One region of the Nocardia sp. GP40 genome, then DNA from elsewhere that is predicted to be linked to it. Evidence: riboswitches for the same ligand, from Rfam matches in the RefSeq annotation. Region 1 holds a riboswitch; the other holds the start of a gene.
The links. A riboswitch is a leader RNA that binds a small molecule or an ion and turns the genes downstream of it on or off. The one in region 1 is predicted to bind glycine.
Positions count from the first base shown of each region.

Region 2: linked by a shared signal. The riboswitch ahead of gcvP (aminomethyl-transferring glycine dehydrogenase) and the one ahead of gcvP (aminomethyl-transferring glycine dehydrogenase) in region 1 are both predicted to bind glycine.

Region 1 is NZ_JBNPVW010000012.1:169,389-178,858, forward strand. Features, by position in the region: gene ABH933_RS31700 (hypothetical protein) at 1-1,253, shown strand, start outside; gene ABH933_RS31705 (hypothetical protein) at 1,822-1,950, shown strand; glycine riboswitch at 2,500-2,593, shown strand; gene gcvP (aminomethyl-transferring glycine dehydrogenase) at 2,750-5,593, shown strand; gene ABH933_RS31715 (substrate-binding domain-containing protein) at 5,633-7,234, opposite strand; gene ABH933_RS31720 (WhiB family transcriptional regulator) at 7,388-7,648, opposite strand; gene ABH933_RS31725 (HNH endonuclease) at 7,673-8,218, opposite strand; gene ABH933_RS31730 (lipase family protein) at 8,828-9,470, shown strand, end outside.
Region 2 is NZ_JBNPVW010000011.1:53,324-62,793, forward strand. Features, by position in the region: gene ABH933_RS29410 (L-serine ammonia-lyase) at 73-1,455, opposite strand; gene glyA (serine hydroxymethyltransferase) at 1,509-2,777, opposite strand; gene gcvH (glycine cleavage system protein GcvH) at 2,774-3,178, opposite strand; gene gcvT (glycine cleavage system aminomethyltransferase GcvT) at 3,275-4,390, opposite strand; gene gcvP (aminomethyl-transferring glycine dehydrogenase) at 4,387-7,218, opposite strand; glycine riboswitch at 7,480-7,587, opposite strand; gene lipA (lipoyl synthase) at 7,945-8,880, shown strand; gene lpdA (dihydrolipoyl dehydrogenase) at 8,937-9,470, shown strand, end outside.

The sequences.
Region 1 (9,470 bases):
CCACCGACGGCGGGGTGAACAACACCTCCCCGCTGCATTTCGACCTCAACACCGACCCCGATCCGGTACGGATCTCACCCTCCAGCAACGACATGCGAACCGCGGACTTCGTCCTGGTCGGCAGCCGGCGCAGCGCCTCAGCCATCGAATGCCGCAAGATCACCCTCACCGTTCCCGCTGGCAGCACCTCACCCGACCTCACGCCAGACCTCAACAGCGCTACCGCCCAAATCAGCCTGCCGGGCTGGACACCGGTCACCAACACCGCCACCAAGACCATCACCTTCACCCCCGCTTCCGGCCACGCCGAGATCGGCCGCGACCAAGGCGTCACCGTGCAGTTGATGGGCATGCGTATCAACACCGTGGTCGGTAGCGCGCCACTGCGCATCGACCTCGAATGGCGAGAAGCGGGTTCCGGCGACGTATGGGACACCGGCACCGTCGTATTCGACATCGGGAAGTTCCCCGCGGACTTCCATTTGGCCAACTTCATGGCCGAACCGCTGATCATCGACAACAACGGCGCGGTCAAACTCAACTGGGAAGCCAGCGGAGCCTCCTCGCTGCGACTGCTCTACGACGCCGCCGACATCAACGTCCTGAACCTGGACACCTACCCGGTCAACAATGTCACCCACACCACCGTGTTCTACCTGCGCGCGACAGTCCAAGTCGGCACCAACACAGTCGAACGCATATTGTCCACTACCGTCACCGTCCGCACACCGGACCTCGAAGTCGCCAACCTCAGGGTCCTCGGAGAAATCATCATGCCGTCACCTCCGCCGGTCCTCAGCGTGAAACCAGAGCTCGGTGTCGACGATGGACATCCGTTGGAGAACATATTAGATGACGATCTCGAAACCTACTTCCAGAGCAAAGGCAGAGCTCTGAAACTCTATTGGGTGCGGTTGGACTACGACACCGTGCGGCCGATCTATAGTATCGACATATATTTCGGCGACCTGGCCGGCAGATATTTACCGCCTGCATTGCGGGTATATACCTGGACAGGCGAACCGCCGTGGGTCTACCACAACGGTTCTTCGCAGGGGAACCGCGAGTGGCATTTTTCCTCACCGGGCGGAATATTGGCACGATCGGTACAGCTGATCTTCCAAGCCGACTCGACGTCCCCTGTCGCCATTCGATCGTTCCAGGTGTCGTTGTTCGCGCCGCTACGGATGACGCGCGATGGCGCCTACTTTGATGTCCCGGTTCACCCACGTCAGGGCATCATCGAAGGCTGAAAGTCCTCCGCCTCGCCATTCTCGCCGGGAATGAGGCCACCGAAGACCAACTCGCACAAGGACTCGAGTTCGGAGTGGGAGGCGGTAGCAGCGGTCGGTGCCATTGACCGGCTCGCTCAGACGGACCCGGACGCCGTGCGGCAGACTCGACCGTCCCGAGCGGCGCGGGCCGGTATCGTAAGGCGAGCGAGCCGACGGGCACGATATAACGCCATTCCGTTCGATCTGAGAGCCCACACACGCGCCAGGTGTAGGGCGTGTCTCGCGAATATTCGGGTCTTGACGGGCGAAGATTGGCTGGTGACGCGGTTGGATTTGATTTCTGATGAGTTCTGGGCGGTAGTTCACTTCGCTCGTTGTTCGGAGCGCTGTTCTGGCTGGTGCCGTTACGGGTTCAGCTTCGGATACCGCCGGTGAGTGTTGGGCCGAGTTCCTGGCCGCCGACGGGGACCGAGTCTGTCTGCCGTTGCTGTCGTGTGTGACGGTGCGGTTCGAGGATTGCTCGCCGGTGCGGGGGTTCCCGTCGTATCGGGCCAGCGGAATTTTCCCGGGCCTATGGTCGTCGGCGATGACTGGTACGCACGTGGGTTACGAGTCGTGGCTGGAGCGGGATTGGTTGACGGTGCTCGATGCCTCGCCGGAGGTGGTGGAGATTTCCTCGCGGTCGTTCCGGTTGTCGTGGCCGGTCGAGGGTTGACACAGGCGGTGTCGACTCGACCGACATTGTGGAGCATGCCGTAACGGTATGGTCAAGCGCTCCTGGTACAGGTCGGTTGACTGGGCCCGGGTTACTGAGCAGTCGTTCCTTTGGCATCGGCCAGCGCGATGGACGTGAGCCGACCGTCGGCCTCGAAGGACACGCACCGGGTGCCCGGTCGCGCGGGCGGTACGGACGAAAGGGACGGGCCCCGAGCCGGGCAATGACCGACGACGTCGCAGCCGAGCCCCTCTAGACCCAAGACCGCGCGTTCGGAAGACGTACGGCTCCACGACGGCCACAGACGCAACCAGTGGTGGTCGGTCAGTCATGCCACGCGGGCGGTTGCTGGCCAGACGTCCACCCTTGACAACGACACCAATCGCAAGCTATTTCGATGCGAGTACATGGAGTTACCCATGTGCCAACGAGATCAGTTGGCTCGTTGGCGCCGCACCGCGCAGTGCGCCGGGGCTCGAGTCCGAGACCGGTGGTTGTCGGGGTCGGTAATACGTTCGACATGTGAACCGGCTTAGACTGGCAGTGCGTCGACGCCGTGCGGGAGAGTCCCGGGTTCGCCCGGGCGCCGAAGGAGCAGCACCTCCCCGTCAATCTCTCAGGCACAAGGGACCGTGCGGACTTTCGACGCCTCTGGAAAGCGATGGCCGCACACAATGCGGACCATCCGCCCATGGGGAAAGGGATGCGCGCATCCCGAATCTCTCAGGCGCCACGACAGAGGGGGAGGGCCCGATAGTCGACCCCGGTCGACACCCGCCCGAGCCCCTGGGAGCCTGCCGTGACCCGACCCTTCGCCGACCGCCACATCGGCCCCGACTCCGCGGGCCTGGACCGCATTCTCGACGTTGTCGGCGTGCGCGCGCTCGACGAGCTGGCCGAGCGGGCCCTGCCCGCGAACATTCTCGACGATCCGGCCGCGACCGGACTGGCCGCGCTGCCGCCCGCCGCGTCCGAGCACGAGGTGCTGGCCGAACTCGCGGCGCTGGCCCACTCGAACGCCGTGGCCACCTCGATGATCGGCCTGGGCTACTACGACACGCTCACCCCGCCGGTGCTGGTGCGCAATCTGCTGGAGAATCCGGCCTGGTACACCGCCTACACGCCGTACCAGCCGGAGATCAGCCAGGGCAGGCTCGAGGCGCTGCTCAACTTCCAGACCATGGTCTCGGATCTGACCGGGATGGACGTCGCGAACGCGTCCATGCTCGACGAGGCGACCGCGGCCGCGGAGGCGATGACGCTGCTGCACCGCGCGAATCGGGGGAGTAAATCCCTGCGGCTGCTGATCGATGCGGACCTGTTCCCGCAGACCCGCACCGTGCTGTACACCCGCGCGGAGCCCCTGGGGATCGAGATCGTCGAGGCCGATCTGAGCGCGGGCGTACTGCCCGAGGGCGAGTTCTTCGGCGTGCTGCTGCAGGCGCCCGGCGCCTCGGGCCGCATCGTCGACTGGACGGCGCTGATCGCCGCGGCGCACGAGCGGGGTGCGCTGGTGGCCACGGGCGCCGACCTGCTCGCGCTGACCCTGATCACGCCGCCGGGCGAGCAGGGCGCGGACGTATGTTTCGGCACCACACAGCGTTTCGGCGTGCCGATGGGCTTCGGTGGCCCGCACGCCGGATATCTCGCGGTGCGCACCGCGCATGCGCGTCAGCTGCCCGGGCGCCTGGTGGGTGTGTCGGTCGACGCCGACGGCAACACCGCCTATCGCCTGGCGCTGCAGACCCGCGAACAGCACATCCGCCGCGAGAAGGCGACCTCGAACATTTGCACCGCGCAGGTGTTGCTGGCGATCGTGGCCGCGATGTACGCCTCGTACCACGGCGCCGACGGGCTGCGTGCGATCGCGCGGCGGGTGCACGGGCACGCCCGCTCGCTCGCCGCGGGGCTGACCGCCGCGGACTCCGAAGCCGTTGTGCACGAACGGTTCTTCGACACCGTGCTGGTGCGGGTGCCCGGCGGCGCGGAGGCCGTGGTGGCCAAGGCACAGGGCCGGGGGATCAATCTGCGCCTGGTGGACCACGACCACGTGTCGGTCGCCTGCGACGAGGCGACCACGGCTGCCCATGTGGCGGTGGTGCTCGAATCCTTCGGCGCCACACCCGATTCCGGTGCGGAGGCGGAGTCCGAGGTGGTGGGGGCGTCCGCGATCGAGGACCGCACGTCGGAATTCCTGACCCATCCGGCGTTCACCCTGTACCACACCGAGACCGCGATGCTGCGGTATCTGCGACGGCTCTCGGACAAGGATATCGCGCTGGACCGCAGCATGATTCCGCTCGGCTCCTGCACCATGAAGCTGAACGCGGCCGCGGAGATGGAGCCGATCACCTGGCCGGGATTCGCCCGCCTGCATCCCTATGCGCCGGAACACGACGCGCCCGGCATCCTGCGGGTGATCGAGGATCTCGAGGCCTGGCTGTGCGCGATCACCGGCTATGACCGCGTCAGCCTGCAGCCCAACGCCGGGAGCCAGGGCGAGTACGCGGGTCTGCTGGCGATCCGCCGCTACCACGTGGATCGCGGTGACACGCATCGGGATACCTGTCTGATCCCGTCCAGCGCGCACGGCACCAACGCCGCGTCGGCGGCGATGGCCGGACTGCGCGTGGAGGTCGTGAAGTGCCGTGCGAACGGCGATGTCGACCTCGACGATCTGCGCGCGAAGATCGCCGACCACGCGGACCGGCTGGCCTGCATCATGATCACCTACCCGTCCACACATGGCGTCTACGAGCAGGAGGTCGCCGAGCTGTGCGCGCTGGTGCACGACGCCGGCGGCCAGGTGTACGTGGACGGCGCGAATCTGAATGCCCTTGTCGGACTTGCCCGTCCGGGCCGGTTCGGCGGTGACGTGTCGCATCTGAACCTGCACAAGACCTTCTGCATTCCGCACGGCGGCGGCGGTCCGGGCGTCGGCCCCGTGGCCGTGCGCGAGCACCTGGCGTCGTACCTGCCCGGTGATCCGCTCGAGCCGGGTTCGCACGCGGTGTCGGCGGCACGCTATGGTTCCGCGTCGATCCTGCCGATCACCTGGGCCTACATTCGCATGATGGGCGCGGACGGCCTGCGCCGGGCCACCCTGACCGCGATCGCCTCGGCCAATTACATTGCGCGGCGGCTGGATCCGCACTTCCCGGTGCTGTACACGGGCGCTGGGGGAGCGGTCGCTCACGAATGCATCCTGGACCTGCGCGAGATCACCAAGCGCACGGGCGTCACGGTCGACGATGTGGCCAAGCGCCTGGCGGACTACGGATTCCACGCGCCGACCATGAGCTTCCCGGTCGCGGGCACCCTGATGGTGGAGCCCACCGAGAGCGAGGATCTGCACGAGATCGACGCGTTCATCGACGCCATGATCGCCATCAAGGCCGAGATCGACCAGGTCGAGGCCGGGGTCTGGCCGGTCGAGGAGAGCCCCCTGCGCGGCGCCCCGCACACCGCGGCGTGCCTGGTCGGGGAGTGGACGCACCCCTACAGTCGCGAAACGGCGGTCTACCCGCAGGGCCTGGGCTCGGCCCGCGCGAAGGTCTGGCCCTCGGTGCGCCGCATCGACGGTGCGTACGGCGACCGCAACCTGGTCTGCAGCTGCCCGCCGCTCGAGGCGTACGCCGACTGAGCCGCCCGACCGGCGCCCGCGACCGGGCGGGCGCCGGACTCAGGGGGCGGTGAGCGCGTTGTTGATCGCGGTGCCGAAGGCCAGGTTGTCCGAGGTGGCGACCTTGGTGTAGGTGCCGCCGGTCTTCTGCGTCAGTGTCTGCAGGGTCGCCGCGCCCTGGCCGCCGATCACGATGACGTCGATGCGGACCGGGTGGGCCGGATCCATCGCGGCGGTGATGTCGGAGATCAGCTGGGTGCCGGTGATCGAGGAGTCGTCGTTCGGGCCGGCTGTGACCAGTAGCACCTTGTTGGTCCGGCCGGCGCCGAAGTTGCTCACCGCGGCCTTGTACGCCGCCTCGAGGGCCGGATAGGTGTGGTCCGAGCGCGACTCGGTGGCCGTGACCTGGCCGAGGGCCTGGGCCAGATCCGAGCGATGCTGCTGGGTGAGCGGGGCGGTCTTGGACACGACGCGGTACGGCTCACCGTCGATGTCCTCGGCATAGGTCCACGCACCGAGCCCGAAATCGCCGGGCATGGTGTCCAGAGTGGAGCTGATCGCGCCGACCGTGTTGTTCAGCCGAGTCATCGAGCCGTCGTTGGCCCCCATCGCCGCGGACGTGTCGATGAGCACGGTGGACTGCACGCCGAGCACCGGGTTCGCGAGTACCGAATGAACCTGGTCGAGAACCGATTTGGCCGGGACCGGCACGGGCTGCGGTGGCGCGGCGGAGAATCCGGCGGCGGCGAACAGCTGCTGCTGCGCGGGCGCGCGCAGATAGTCGGCGAACATGCCCGCGACGACCTGCTGGGTCTGATCGACCCAGGTACCGGTGAGCAGGGCGGCCGGGTGGTCGGCGACCGGATCGGATCCGGTGGGCCGGTATTCGGCCAGATCGCCCCGCGATTTCAGTTGCTGTTCACTAACTGCGACCGCGTGGATGGCTGCGTTCGAGGGGGGTGAAGCGGTGCCCACCGTGGTCAGCGCGGTGAGTGTGTCGCCGACCTGCGGTGCGCCCTGGGCCAGCCGGGAGATTGCGGAGACCACCTGTCCGGACTTGGCGGACTCGTCGTTCAGCGGGTCCGAGCCCGAGACCGCGGCCCCGACGGCGGCGGCCGCGGCCACGGTGTCGTCCCCCGTGGGCATCGCCATGCGCAGCCCGCCCCAGCCGCTCAGGCCGACCTGGCTCAGCGACCCCTGCTGCAGCTTGGGCAGGTCCGACCAGCCGATCTTGTTGCTCGTCAGGGCCTGGCGCAGCTGGTCCGGCACGGCGAGCACGATCGGGCTCACCGCCACCGCCGCCGGGGTCCCCTCGATGACGCCGGGGATCCGCATGGCCTGGACCGACCGCGAGGAGTCCGGGATCCAGAGGGCCGGGGGCGCGCCCAGTTTGGTGTCCCAGGACTTGCCGGCGAACCCCGCCACCATGGCCGCCGACGCCTGCGGGTTCACCGCGACGGTGATGCAGTGGTCGCGGACGTGCGGTTTCGCAGCGTTGTACCGATCGGCGGCCGCGCGCACCTGGGTGGCGATATCCGGATCCACGGTGACATTCACGGTCGAGGGGCCCTCGACACATTCACCGGCCGCGTCGCGGCTCTGCGCGGCCGAGTGCCGCCCCAGCCAGAACCAGCCGACAACCGCCACCACCAGTAACAGCACCGCGACCACGATGATAACTAGCCCTTTGCTGACGCCTCGTGATCCGCCTGCGCTGCGATGTGTACCCACCGCGTCAGTGTATGGTCATGCGAAAATGGTCGCGCCGGACGGCCACCGTCCCGGCGCCACCGGGGCGCCGGGACGGTTCGGCTCTCATTCGCGGATCAGGCGCCCGCGGTCGTACTCGTGGCCGCCCCAGACGCCGGACTGGCCGGTGCGCGAGGCGAACTCGCCGCACTGGCGCCGGATGGGGCAGCCGGCGCAGATGCCGCGGGCGTACTCGAAATCCTGCGACGGGTACGGGAACCACGCATCGTGATTCGGGTCACCCCGGCAGGCCGCGGCCTGCCAGTCCTTCGCGTCCGAGAGCGGGAACAGATCCACCAGGGTCGGCTCCTGCACTGCGATTGTCATATCGGATCCCCTCCTTTCCCGGGGTTACGTGGCGGCCAGGTCCTTCCAGATCCGCCGTTGGGTTCGGGCCATCTCGTCGGGTGCCTTGGGCTCCCACAGCAACCGCATCCCGGCCTCCTCGGGCGTGCGGTCCGCCTTGCGGGTGTTGCAGGGCGAGCAGGCGGCGATGAGGTTGGACCAGGTGTTCGGCCCGCCACGGCTGCGGGGTCGAATGTGGTCCACCGTGCGGGCCCAGCCGGCGCAGTATCCGCACCGGTGGTCGTCGCGGCGCAGAATCGCGGCGAGGGTGGCGCGGCTCTCGTCGTCGTGCGCCAGGACGCGGTGCTCCAGGTAGACGTAGCGCCGCAGCCGAATCGTCTCGGGGAGCACGACTTCCACGTGCTTGGAGCGGATCGGGAACCGCGGCTCGCGCTCGGCGACTGTCTCCGCGGCGCCGGTGATGAGCAGCACCACGGCCCGGTCGGCGGCGATCTCGGTGAGCGCCTCGTAGGAGGCGTTGAGCACCAGCACGCCGGCGTTTATCCAGTTGTCGGGGGTGGGGGCCGCGTCGGCGGCACGACGGAAGGTCATGGGTGTCACCATGTTTCGTGAAGAGGCGGAGCGGGAAGGGGGGCCTGGAATCAGGCTGACAATGCGAGGTGGCCGAGCTTCCGGGCTCCGCGCTCATCGCACGCCGCGTAAAGCCGCTGCGGGACAGGGGTACTCATCGACGGGGGATTGGTCTCCGGGGACATCAGCCACCTCCTTCCGGTGCTCGCCGAACAGTGCACGGCCCCGCGCCGGCGGGGTCGTTGATTCATCGTCTTCATGGTGGCACAGCGTTACCGCGTTGTCGGGCTATTTTTTGCTCCACCCGCGACCGTGCGACAGGTGCAGCATGCGGGCGGTCGGATTTATTCCCGGCCACTCGGTCACAGTGTGGAAAACGAGTGGCATTTCTCAGGCTGGTGGGCGATACGATCGAATTACATGATCGTGACGAAGGCTCGGGGTTGGAGCTGGAGCCCTTGCCGCGATGCCGGCTTCGTGTGGATTGTGGGGTGGCCCGTGTGGGCTCGGTGTGTCGTGGCGCTGACGGTCGTGGTCTCGTGCTGTTCGCTGGCAGCTACCGCGAACGCTCAACCGCCGGTGTCGAATCCGCCTGCGCCACCGGTGATTCCGCTCCCACACAGCCTCAGCGTGCCCGATCTGCAGCAGTGGATCGACACCGTGGTACCGCGCCCGGCGCTGCCGGAGCCCCCGGCGGTGCCGCACCCCGGCGACACCGCACCGCGGTCCGGAAATGATGCACCGCAATCGTCCGGTGCGGCAACGGATGTCGAGGCGCTGCGGCTGGCGGTGCTGCCCGACAACGTGGGTGATCCGCTGTTCGACAACCCTCCGGCGAATCTGGCGCAACTGACGCCGGGCCGGGTCGTCACCACCCGTGATGTGACCGCGACCGCGGGCCCGTTGCTCACCGTGCCGCTGCAGCGGGTGCTGCAGCTGAAGTTTCGTACCACCGGCGCACACGGCGAACCCTCCTACGCCACCTCCTCATTGGTGCTGCCCGCCACCCCGTGGACGGGCCCGGGCGACCGGCCGCTGCTGGTGAACAACCTCGCCATCGACGGTCTCGGACGCCAGTGCAACCCGGGATATACCCTGGCCCACGGATATTCGGCCAACACCAATTCCGCGGACTTCTTCCCGCCCTTGACCCAGCTCGCCGCGCTGCGCGGCTACGCGGTCCTGATCCCCGATCACGAGGGCCCGGACATGGCGTACGCCGAGCCGTACGTGGCCGCACATGCCGTGCTGGATTCCATTCGCGCCGTGCGTA
Region 2 (9,470 bases), on a different contig from region 1:
GTCACTGCCTGCAGAGCGTTTTCCAGACTACCCGCGGGCCGGACCGTTCGTTTGCTCGCCTGTTGCCCTCCATCAGCATTCGACGACGTTGACCGAGACGTTGACGGCGAGCCCGCCCATGGACGTCTCCTTGTACTTCGAACTCATGTCCAACCCGGTCGCGCGCATCGTCTCGATCACCTGATCGAGGCTGACACGATGAGTTCCGTCCCCGCGCAATGCCATCCGGGCGGCATTGATGGCCTTGCCCGCCGAGATCGCGTTCCGTTCAATGCACGGGATCTGGACGAGCCCGCCGATCGGGTCGCACGTCAGGCCCAGGCTGTGCTCCATGGCGATTTCCGCGGCATTCTCCACCTGCGCCGGCGTACCGCCGAGGATCTCCGCGAGCCCCGCCGCCGCCATCGAGGCGGCGGACCCGACCTCGCCCTGGCACCCGACCTCGGCGCCGGAAATCGAGGCGCGTTCCTTGTAGAGTGACCCGACCGCACCCGCCGCCAGTAGGAAGCGAATGGCCGTGCCGTCCGGATCGGACTTGCCCATGGGCGTGTAGTTGGTGGCGTAGTACAGCACCGCCGGAATGATCCCGGCCGCACCGTTGGTGGGAGCGGTGACGATCCGTCCCCCGGAGGCGTTCTCCTCGTTGACCGCCAGGGCCACCAGATTCACCCAGTCCTCGGCAAAGGCGGGGTCCCGGTCGGGATCCTCGCGACGTAGACGTTCGTACCAGTCGCGGGCCCGGCGCCGGACGCGCAATCCACCCGGCAGGTAACCCACCCGCGAAATACCCAGTTCGAAGCACCCCACCAGCACGTCCCTGATGTGCAGCAACCGGCTGCGGACCTCGCACTCGGGCCGGGCCGCACGTTCATACTCGAGCATCACGTCGCCGATCGAGATCCCGCGGTGCTCGGTGATCTCCAGCAACTCCTTCGCGGAACCGAACGAGAGCGCCGGCGGGCCCGCCTGCGCCGGCGCGGCCGTCTCGAACTCGGTGACCACGAAGCCGCCGCCGATGGAGTAGTAGGTCTCCCGCAGCAGTTCCTGCCCGCCGTCGCCGGTCGCGGTGACGGTCATCGCGTTCGGATGAAAGTCCCGAACGGTCAGCGGATGCAGCACGATCTCGTCTTCGGCGAGATGGATCTCCCGGACGCCACCCAGCATGATCCGGCGGGTCTCCCGCAGTGTCGCAAGGCGACTGTCCTTCTCCTGCGTCTCGATGGTCTCCGGCCGGTACCCCTCCAGCCCGAGCAGGATCGCGGAGAAGGTGCCGTGGCCGGCGCCGGTGGCCGCGAGCGATCCGTAGAGGTCGACGCGGACACCGGCGACGGCATCGAGCACCCCGAGGGAAGCGAGGGCCGCGGCGAACATCCCGCCCGCCCGCATCGGGCCGACGGTGTGTGAACTGGACGGACCGATGCCGACCGTGAAGAGGTCGAACACGCTGATGGTCATGAGTCGGGGTCCTTCCGGATCATCACAGCGAGTACCCGCAGCGCAGCCATGCTCTACAGCTCCGGGTAGAGGGGGTACTTGTCGGCGAGTGTGCGCACGTCGATCGCCAGCGCCGACACGTCCGCCTCCGGCGCCGCGATCAACGCCCGGGCGATGAGGTCGGCGACCTTCTCGAAGTCCCCGGCGTCGAAACCCCTGGCAGCCAGGGCCGGGGTACCGATCCGCAGCCCCGAGGTCACCATCGGCGGACGCGGATCGAACGGCACCGCGTTGCGATTGACCGTGATTCCGATCGCGTCGAGGCGATCCTCCGCCTGCTGGCCGTCGATCTCCGCGTCCCGCAGGTCGACGAGAACCAGGTGCACGTCGGTCCCGCCGGTCAGCACGGAGATGCCGGCGCCCTGCACGTCCGGCCGACCCAACCGCTCGGCGAGGATCTTGGCGCCGTCGAGGCAACGCTGCTGCCGCTGCGCGAACTCGGGCTGGGCGGCCATCTTGAATGCGGTCGCCTTGCCTGCGATGACGTGCTCGAGCGGCCCACCCTGCTGGCCGGGAAACACCGCCGAGTTGATCTTCTTCGCGATGTCGGCCTCGTTGGTGAGGATGATGCCGCCGCGCGGTCCGCCGAGCGTCTTGTGGGTCGTCGAGGTGACCACGTGCGCGTGCGGGACCGGTGACGGGTGTAGCCCGGCCGCGACGAGCCCGGCGAAGTGGGCCATGTCCACCATCAGGTAGGCGCCGACCTCGTCCGCGATCTCGCGGAAGCGGGCGAAGTCCAGGTGCCGGGGGTAGGCCGACCAGCCGGCGATGATCAGCTGCGGCCTGTGCTCGCGTGCCGCCCTGGCCACCTCGTCCATGTCGATGCGGTAGTCGCTCTCCGAGACCCCGTACGCCGCAACGTGGTACAGCTTCCCGGAGAAGTTCAGCCGCATGCCGTGCGTGAGGTGTCCACCGTCGGCGAGGGACAGACCGAGGATGGTGTCGCCCGGCTTGATCAGCGCGTGCATCACCGACGCGTTCGCCGTGGCTCCGGAGTGGGGCTGCACGTTGGCGAACTTCGCGCCGAAGAGTGCCTTGATTCTGTCGATGGCGAGCCGCTCGATCCCGTCGACGTGCTCGCACCCGCCGTAGTACCGGCGCCCCGGGTAGCCCTCGGCGTACTTGTTGGTCAGCACCGAACCCTGCGCCTGCATGACGGCGATCGGAGCGTGGTTCTCGGAGGCGATCATCTCGAGCCCGGTGCGCTGACGCTCGAGTTCCTTACCGATGAGGGCGGCGACGTCGGGATCGAAATCCGCGAGGGTCTGGTCCAGGATGCTCATGCCACGATTCCGTTCTTCTCCGCGTACTGGGCGGCGGTCAACAGGTCACCGGCGGCGGAGGGCTGCACGGCGAACAGCCAGCCCTCCCCGTAGGGGTCGGAGGTGACCAGACCCGGGTCGTCGACGACGGCGCTGTTGACCAGGGTCACACGGCCGCTGACCGGCGGGTACAGCTCGGAGACGGTCTTGGTGGACTCGACCTCACCGCAGCTCTCGCCGGCGACTATGGTGGCGCCGACCTCGGGCAGGTCCACGAAGACCAACTCGCCGAGCGAGTCGACGGCGATCGAGGTGATGCCGACCCGGACGGGGTAATCGGGGAGCTCGGCTCCCGGTCTGATGGCCACCCACTCGTGGGCGTCGGTGTAGCTGCGGTCGTCGGGCAGATCGAATGAGGACATGGCGGTACCTTCTCGAGGGCTCTGGTTGGTGACTGGGTAGGTCGATAGTGTTCGAGCGCTGCGTGTTCGAGCGCGAAGTGTGCGAGCGCTACGGCGTCAGGAGCGGCGATAGAAGGGCGAGGGAGTGACCACGAAGGGTTCCTTCTTGCCGCGGACGTCGACGGTCAGCTCCGTCCCGGACTCCTGCGCAGCCGCGTCCACGAAGGCGAGCGCGACCGGGTAGCCGAGCGTCGGCGAGAGCGCACCGGAGGTGACGACACCGACTGCCCTCTCGCCCGCCGCGTCGTACACGGTGTAGTCGGCGCGGGCCGCTCGCCGGCCGGTGCCCTTCAGTCCCACCAGCACCCGCTCGACGGGCCGCTCCGAGAGTTCCTGCAGCGCATCGCGTCCCACGAACTCCTTGCCCAACCGGACCACCTTGCCGAGGCCGGCCTCATAGGGGTTGGTGTCCAGGGTCAGCTCGTGACCGTACAGCGCCATACCCGCCTCGAGCCGCAAGGTGTCGCGGCAGGCGAGACCGGCCGGCACACCCCCACGGTCCGCGGTCGCGTCGAGCAGTGCCCGCCACAGGTCCACCGCCTGCGCGTTGGGCACATACAGCTCGAAGCCGTCCTCGCCGGTGTACCCGGTGCGGGCGAGCAGCACGTCGATGCCGGCGACCGACGCGGGGGTGACCGCGTAGTACTTCAGCTCCGTCACGACAGCGACCTGCTCGTCCGGCACCAGTGCCTGCACGATGTCCTGGGCGGCCGGACCCTGCACGGCGATCAGCGCGGTCCGCGCCGACTGGTCGTCGACCTCGGCATCGAATCCCTCGGCGCGCAAGACTAGTTCACGTGCCACGGTCGGCGCGTTGGACGCGTTGGCCACGACCAGGAAGTGCTCGTCGGCGAGCCGATAGACGACCAGGTCGTCGATCACTCCGCCGTCGGCGTTGCACAGCAGCGAGTACTTGGCCCGCCCGATGCCGATCTTGGAGAGTTCGCCGGCAAGCGCGTAGTCCAGCAGCGCGCCGGCGGCGGGGCCGGTGATCGCGATCTCGCCCATGTGCGAGAGGTCGAAGAGTCCGGCAGTGCTGCGCACGGCCCGGTGCTCGGCGAGTTCGCTGTCGTACTTGAGTGGCATCTGCCAGCCGGCGAAGTCGGTGAAGCTGGCCTCGAGGTTAGCGTGCTCGTCGAGCAGCGGAGATGCGGGGGATGTCGAGACGGTCATGCGAAAGCCTCCTCGCGGGTGTCGACGTTCGCCGCGGTGTCGGTGTCGTTGTGGCTGGTCGGGGTTTCGAATGCCGTGGGCGCCGGGCAGGAGCAGACGAGGTTGCGGTCCCCGTGTACCCCGTCGATCCGGCGTACTGGTGGCCAGTACTTCGCGGCGCGCAGGGAGGCGACGGGGAAGGCGGCCAGGTGGCGGGGGTAGGGCAGCGTCCACTCGTCGGCAGTGACCTGTTCCGCGGTGTGCGGCGCCTGCCGCAGCGGGCTGCGCTCGAGCGGCCACACCCCGGCGCCGACCAGGTCGATCTCCTGCCGAATCGCGACCATCGCCTGGATGAACCGGTCCAGCTCGGCCAGGTCCTCGGACTCCGTCGGTTCGACCATCAGGGTGCCGGTCACCGGGAAGGACAGGGTCGGCGCGTGGAATCCGTAGTCGATCAGTCGCTTTGCGACGTCCTCGGCGGTGACACCCGTTTCCTTGGTGATGGCGCGCAGGTCGAGGATGCACTCGTGCGCCACCAGACCCGACGGTCCGGTGTAGAGCACCGGGAAGTACGCGTCGAGCGACTTCGCGACGTAGTTGGCCGCCAGCACCGCGGTCTCGGTGGCGCTGGTCAGGCCGTCCGGGCCCATCAGCGCGAGGTACGCCCAGGTGATCGGCAGGATGCCGGCCGAGCCGTAGTTGGCGGCCGAGACCGGGGCTCCCCCGTCGCCACCGCCGAGCGGATCCCCGGGCAGGAACGGTGCGAGATGCTCGCGCACAGCGACCGGTCCGACACCGGGTCCGCCGCCGCCGTGCGGGATGCAGAAGGTCTTGTGCAGGTTCAGGTGCGAGACGTCGCCACCGAACCTGCCCGGCTGGGCCAGGCCTACCAGCGCATTGAGGTTCGCGCCGTCGACGTACACCTGACCGCCGGCCTCGTGCACCAGGTCGCAGACCGTGCGCACGTCGTTCTCGTATACGCCGTGAGTGGAGGGGTAGGTGAGCATGATCGCGGCGACCTTGCCCTCGTGGACCGCGATCTTGGCGCGCAGATCGTCGATGTCGATGTTGCCGTTGGCCGCGGTGGCCACCACGACCACCTGCATCCCGGCCAGGACCGCCGAGGCAGCGTTCGTTCCGTGTGCGGACTGCGGAATGAGACAGATGTTGCGGCCGCTCTCGCCGCGGGACTCGTGGTATCCGTGGATCGCCAGCAGTCCGGCCAGCTCGCCCTGAGATCCGGCGTTGGGCTGCAACGAGACTCGATCATATCCGGTGATCTCCCCGAGCCACCGCTCGAGGTCGCCGATCAGCTCCAGGTACCCGCCGGTCTGCTCGACGGGCGCGTAGGGGTGGATGCCGGCGAATCCGGGCCAGCTGATGGGCTCCATCTCCACCGCGGAGTTCAGCTTCATCGTGCACGACCCGAGCGGGATCATGGTGCGGTCCAGGGCGAGATCCTTGTCCGAGAGCTTCCGAAGGAACCGCAGCATCGCGGTTTCCGAACGGTGCTCGTGGAACACCGGGTGCTGCAAGAACGTCGAGGTGCGGTCGAGTTCTGCCGGCAGCCCGGAGACCGCGGTCGGCGTCGGGGTCACCGTCGCGCCGAAGGCGGCCACGACGCGACGCACCACGTCGTCGGTGGTGCACTCGTCGCAGGAGATGCCGACGTGGTCGTCGTCCACCAGGCGCACGTTGATGCCGAAACGATCGGCGTTGGCGACGAACTCCCCGGCCCGGCCCGGCACCCGGACCTGCACGGTGTCGAAGAAGTGGTCGTGCACGATCTGGTGGCCGGCCGCCCGCAGGCTCTCGGCAATCGTCACGGCATGGCGGTGGACACGGGTTGCGATGGCGCGCAGACCCTCCGGACCGTGGTAGGCCGCGTACATGGCTGCCACGTTGGCGAGCAGTGCCTGCGCCGTGCAGATGTTGCTGGTCGCCTTGTCGCGGCGGATGTGCTGTTCGCGGGTCTGCAGCGCGAGCCGGTAGGCGGGGGCTCCGTCGACGTCGACCGACACCCCGACCAGGCGGCCCGGGAGCATGCGCTCGAGCCCGGTGCGCACAGCCATGTAGCCGGCGTGCGGGCCGCCGAAGAACAGCGGCACGCCGAAGCGCTGCGCGGATCCGACCGCGATATCGCAGCCCAGTTCTCCGGGCGGCGTCACGATCGTCAACGAAAGCAGGTCGGCGGCCACCGTGGTCAGCGCGCCGCGCTCGCCCGCGGCCGCGATCAGCGGCGACAGGTCGCGGACGGCGCCGCTCGCGCCCGGCGCCTGGAACACCACACCGAATGCGTCGGCGTCGGGCAATTCAGTCGAGAGATCCGCGACCAGCACCTCGATGCCGACGGACTTGGCGCGCCCCCGGACGACCGCGAGGGTCTGCGGCAGGCAGTCCGCGTCGACGATCACCCGGTTCGTGGCTGACTTGGACTTGTTCGCCCGCCGCATGAGCAGCACGGCCTCCATGACGGCGGTGGCCTCGTCCAGCAGGGAGGCCCCGGCCAGGGGGAGCGCGGTGAGATCCTCGATCAACGTCTGGAAGGTCAGCAACGCCTCGAGCCGACCCTGGGAGATCTCCGGCTGGTAGGGCGTGTAGGCGGTGTACCAGGCCGGTGATTCGAGCATGTTTCGCCGCAAAACCGCAGGTGTGACGGTGTCGTGGTAGCCGAGACCGATCATCTGGACACGTGTCTGATTGCGGTCGGCGAGGGCGCGCAGGTCGGCGAGGACCTGCGGCTCGCTCCGGGCCGCCGGCAGGTCCATGGCCTGCTCACTGCGGATCTGGTCCGGCACCGCGGCGTCGATGAGCTCATCGAGCGTCTCGTAGCCGAGTGCCTCGAGCATGTGTTGTGCCGCGGACGCGTCGGGACCGATGTGACGCGAGGGAAAGTCGCTGGTAGAGGGCCCACCATTGGGGGCAATACGGGTTTCAACCGACACGAGGTGACTCCGGTTTCGCTATGTCCGGACCGCACCGGACATCGACTAAGGGACACCTCCCCGCTCTGTCCTGAAACCTGAGAGTTGCACATTGCCGCGGCTACGGCGCTGCTCTTCACCTTCGGTAAGTACCGGCCTGCGGCCGTTCCTGTTCTCCAGAGTTGCCTCGGCGCTGCGGTACTGGGGCCTGAGAGATTCCCGGGGAGGAAGTTGCTCCTACGGCGCCTCGGAGTTCAGAAGCCTGAAACTCGGAGGTTCTCCCGCTGCGCGTCATCGGCGTCTTCAGTTGTGACGTGCAGGACTGTACACACTCCCCCGGGGTTTGTCTGCCACCAACTTCTCGCCGGCCACTCGACCGCCGATCACCCTTGCCAAAATGCGGCAGCGTTTGGCATCCTCGCTCTGGAACTCGCTCACTGTGACCGCACACATCGAGCATTCGGCGTCCCGATACCAAGTCCCGCAAAGGTATTGAGGGCCTGCTTCCTCTCCTCTGCCGACACCGCGTCCTGCGAGCGTTGCCCGGCCATGATCGTGCGGGTCTCACATCACCGGCGACTTCGCGTCGCCGCACAGCAGCCGGATCCTGCCAGCGAGATCGCACAGGCTCCGGCTATCGAAGGAGTTCCCATGAGCACCCCCCTCGCCCCGGACGGCCGTCGACTGCTTCGGCTCGAGGTTCGCAACGCCCAGACTCCGGTCGAACGCAAGCCGCCGTGGATGAAGGTGCGGATGCGCACCGGGCCCGAGTACCGAGCGCTCGCCGCCCTCGTCGAACGCGAGAACCTGCACACCGTCTGCCAGGAGGCGGGGTGCCCCAACATCTTCGAGTGCTGGGAGGACCGCGAGGCGACCTTCCTGATCGGCGGAGACCAGTGCACACGGCGCTGCGACTTCTGCCAGATCGACACGGGTAAACCCGTCGACCTCGACCTCGACGAGCCGCGACGGGTCGCCGAGTCGGTGCGCGCGATGGGCCTGCGGTACGCCACGGTGACCGGCGTCGCTCGCGACGATCTACCGGACGGCGGCTCCTGGCTGTATGCCGAAACGGTGCGCCAGATTCGCCGGCAGAGCCCGGGCACCGGCGTAGAACTGTTGATTCCGGACTTCACCGCGGATCCCGGACAACTGCGTGCGGTCTTCGACACCCGTCCAGAAGTGCTGGCGCACAACGTCGAGACCGTTCCACGCGTGTTTCGCCGGATTCGGCCCGCCTTCACCTATGCGCGGTCGCTCGAGGTGATCACCCGGGCCAGAGCGGACGGTCTGATCACGAAGTCGAACCTCATCCTCGGCCTGGGCGAGACCACCGACGAGGTGATCCAGACACTGCGGGACCTGCACGACGCGGGCTGCCAGCTGATCACGATCACCCAGTACCTGCGGCCGTCGTCCCGGCACCATCCCGTCGAGCGGTGGGCCGAGCCCGCGGAGTTCGCGCACCTCGAGCAAGTCGCCCGCGAGATCGGATTCCTCGGCGTCATGTCGGGTCCACTGGTCCGGTCCTCCTACCGCGCAGGCCGCCTGCATGCCGAGGCGATGGCCGCCGCCGATTCCCGGTAGATCCACGAAATGCCTTCATCCACACAGCTTTCACATTCCACACCAGGAGTATTCACATGACCGCACGATCCGCAGACGTGGTCGTTCTCGGCGGCGGTTCCGGCGGGTACGCCGCCGCCATCCGCTCGGCCGAACTCGGCCGCTCGGTCATCCTCGTCGAGGAGAACGAGCTCGGTGGCACCTGCCTGCACCGCGGGTGCATTCCCACCAAGGCGCTACTGCATGCCGCCGAGGTGGCCGACAATGCCCGCACGGCTTCCCAATTCGGTGTCGATGCGTCGTTGCGAGGCATCGACGTCGAGAAGGTGCTCAGCTACAAGGACACCATCGTCACCCGGTTGCACAAGGGCCTGCAGGGCCTGATCAGTTCGTACGGCATCGAGGTGGTCAACGGCCGCGGCCGGTTCGTCGCACCGACTGGCGTCGAGGTCGACGGCGAGTTGATCACCGGCACCGACGTGATCCTCGCGACCGGGTCGCACCCCAAGTCGCTGCCCGGGATCAGCATCGGCGGCCGGGTGATCACCAGCGACCAGGCCCTGACCCTGCCCGAGGTCCCGGCCAAGGCCGTGATCCTCGGCGGCGGCGTC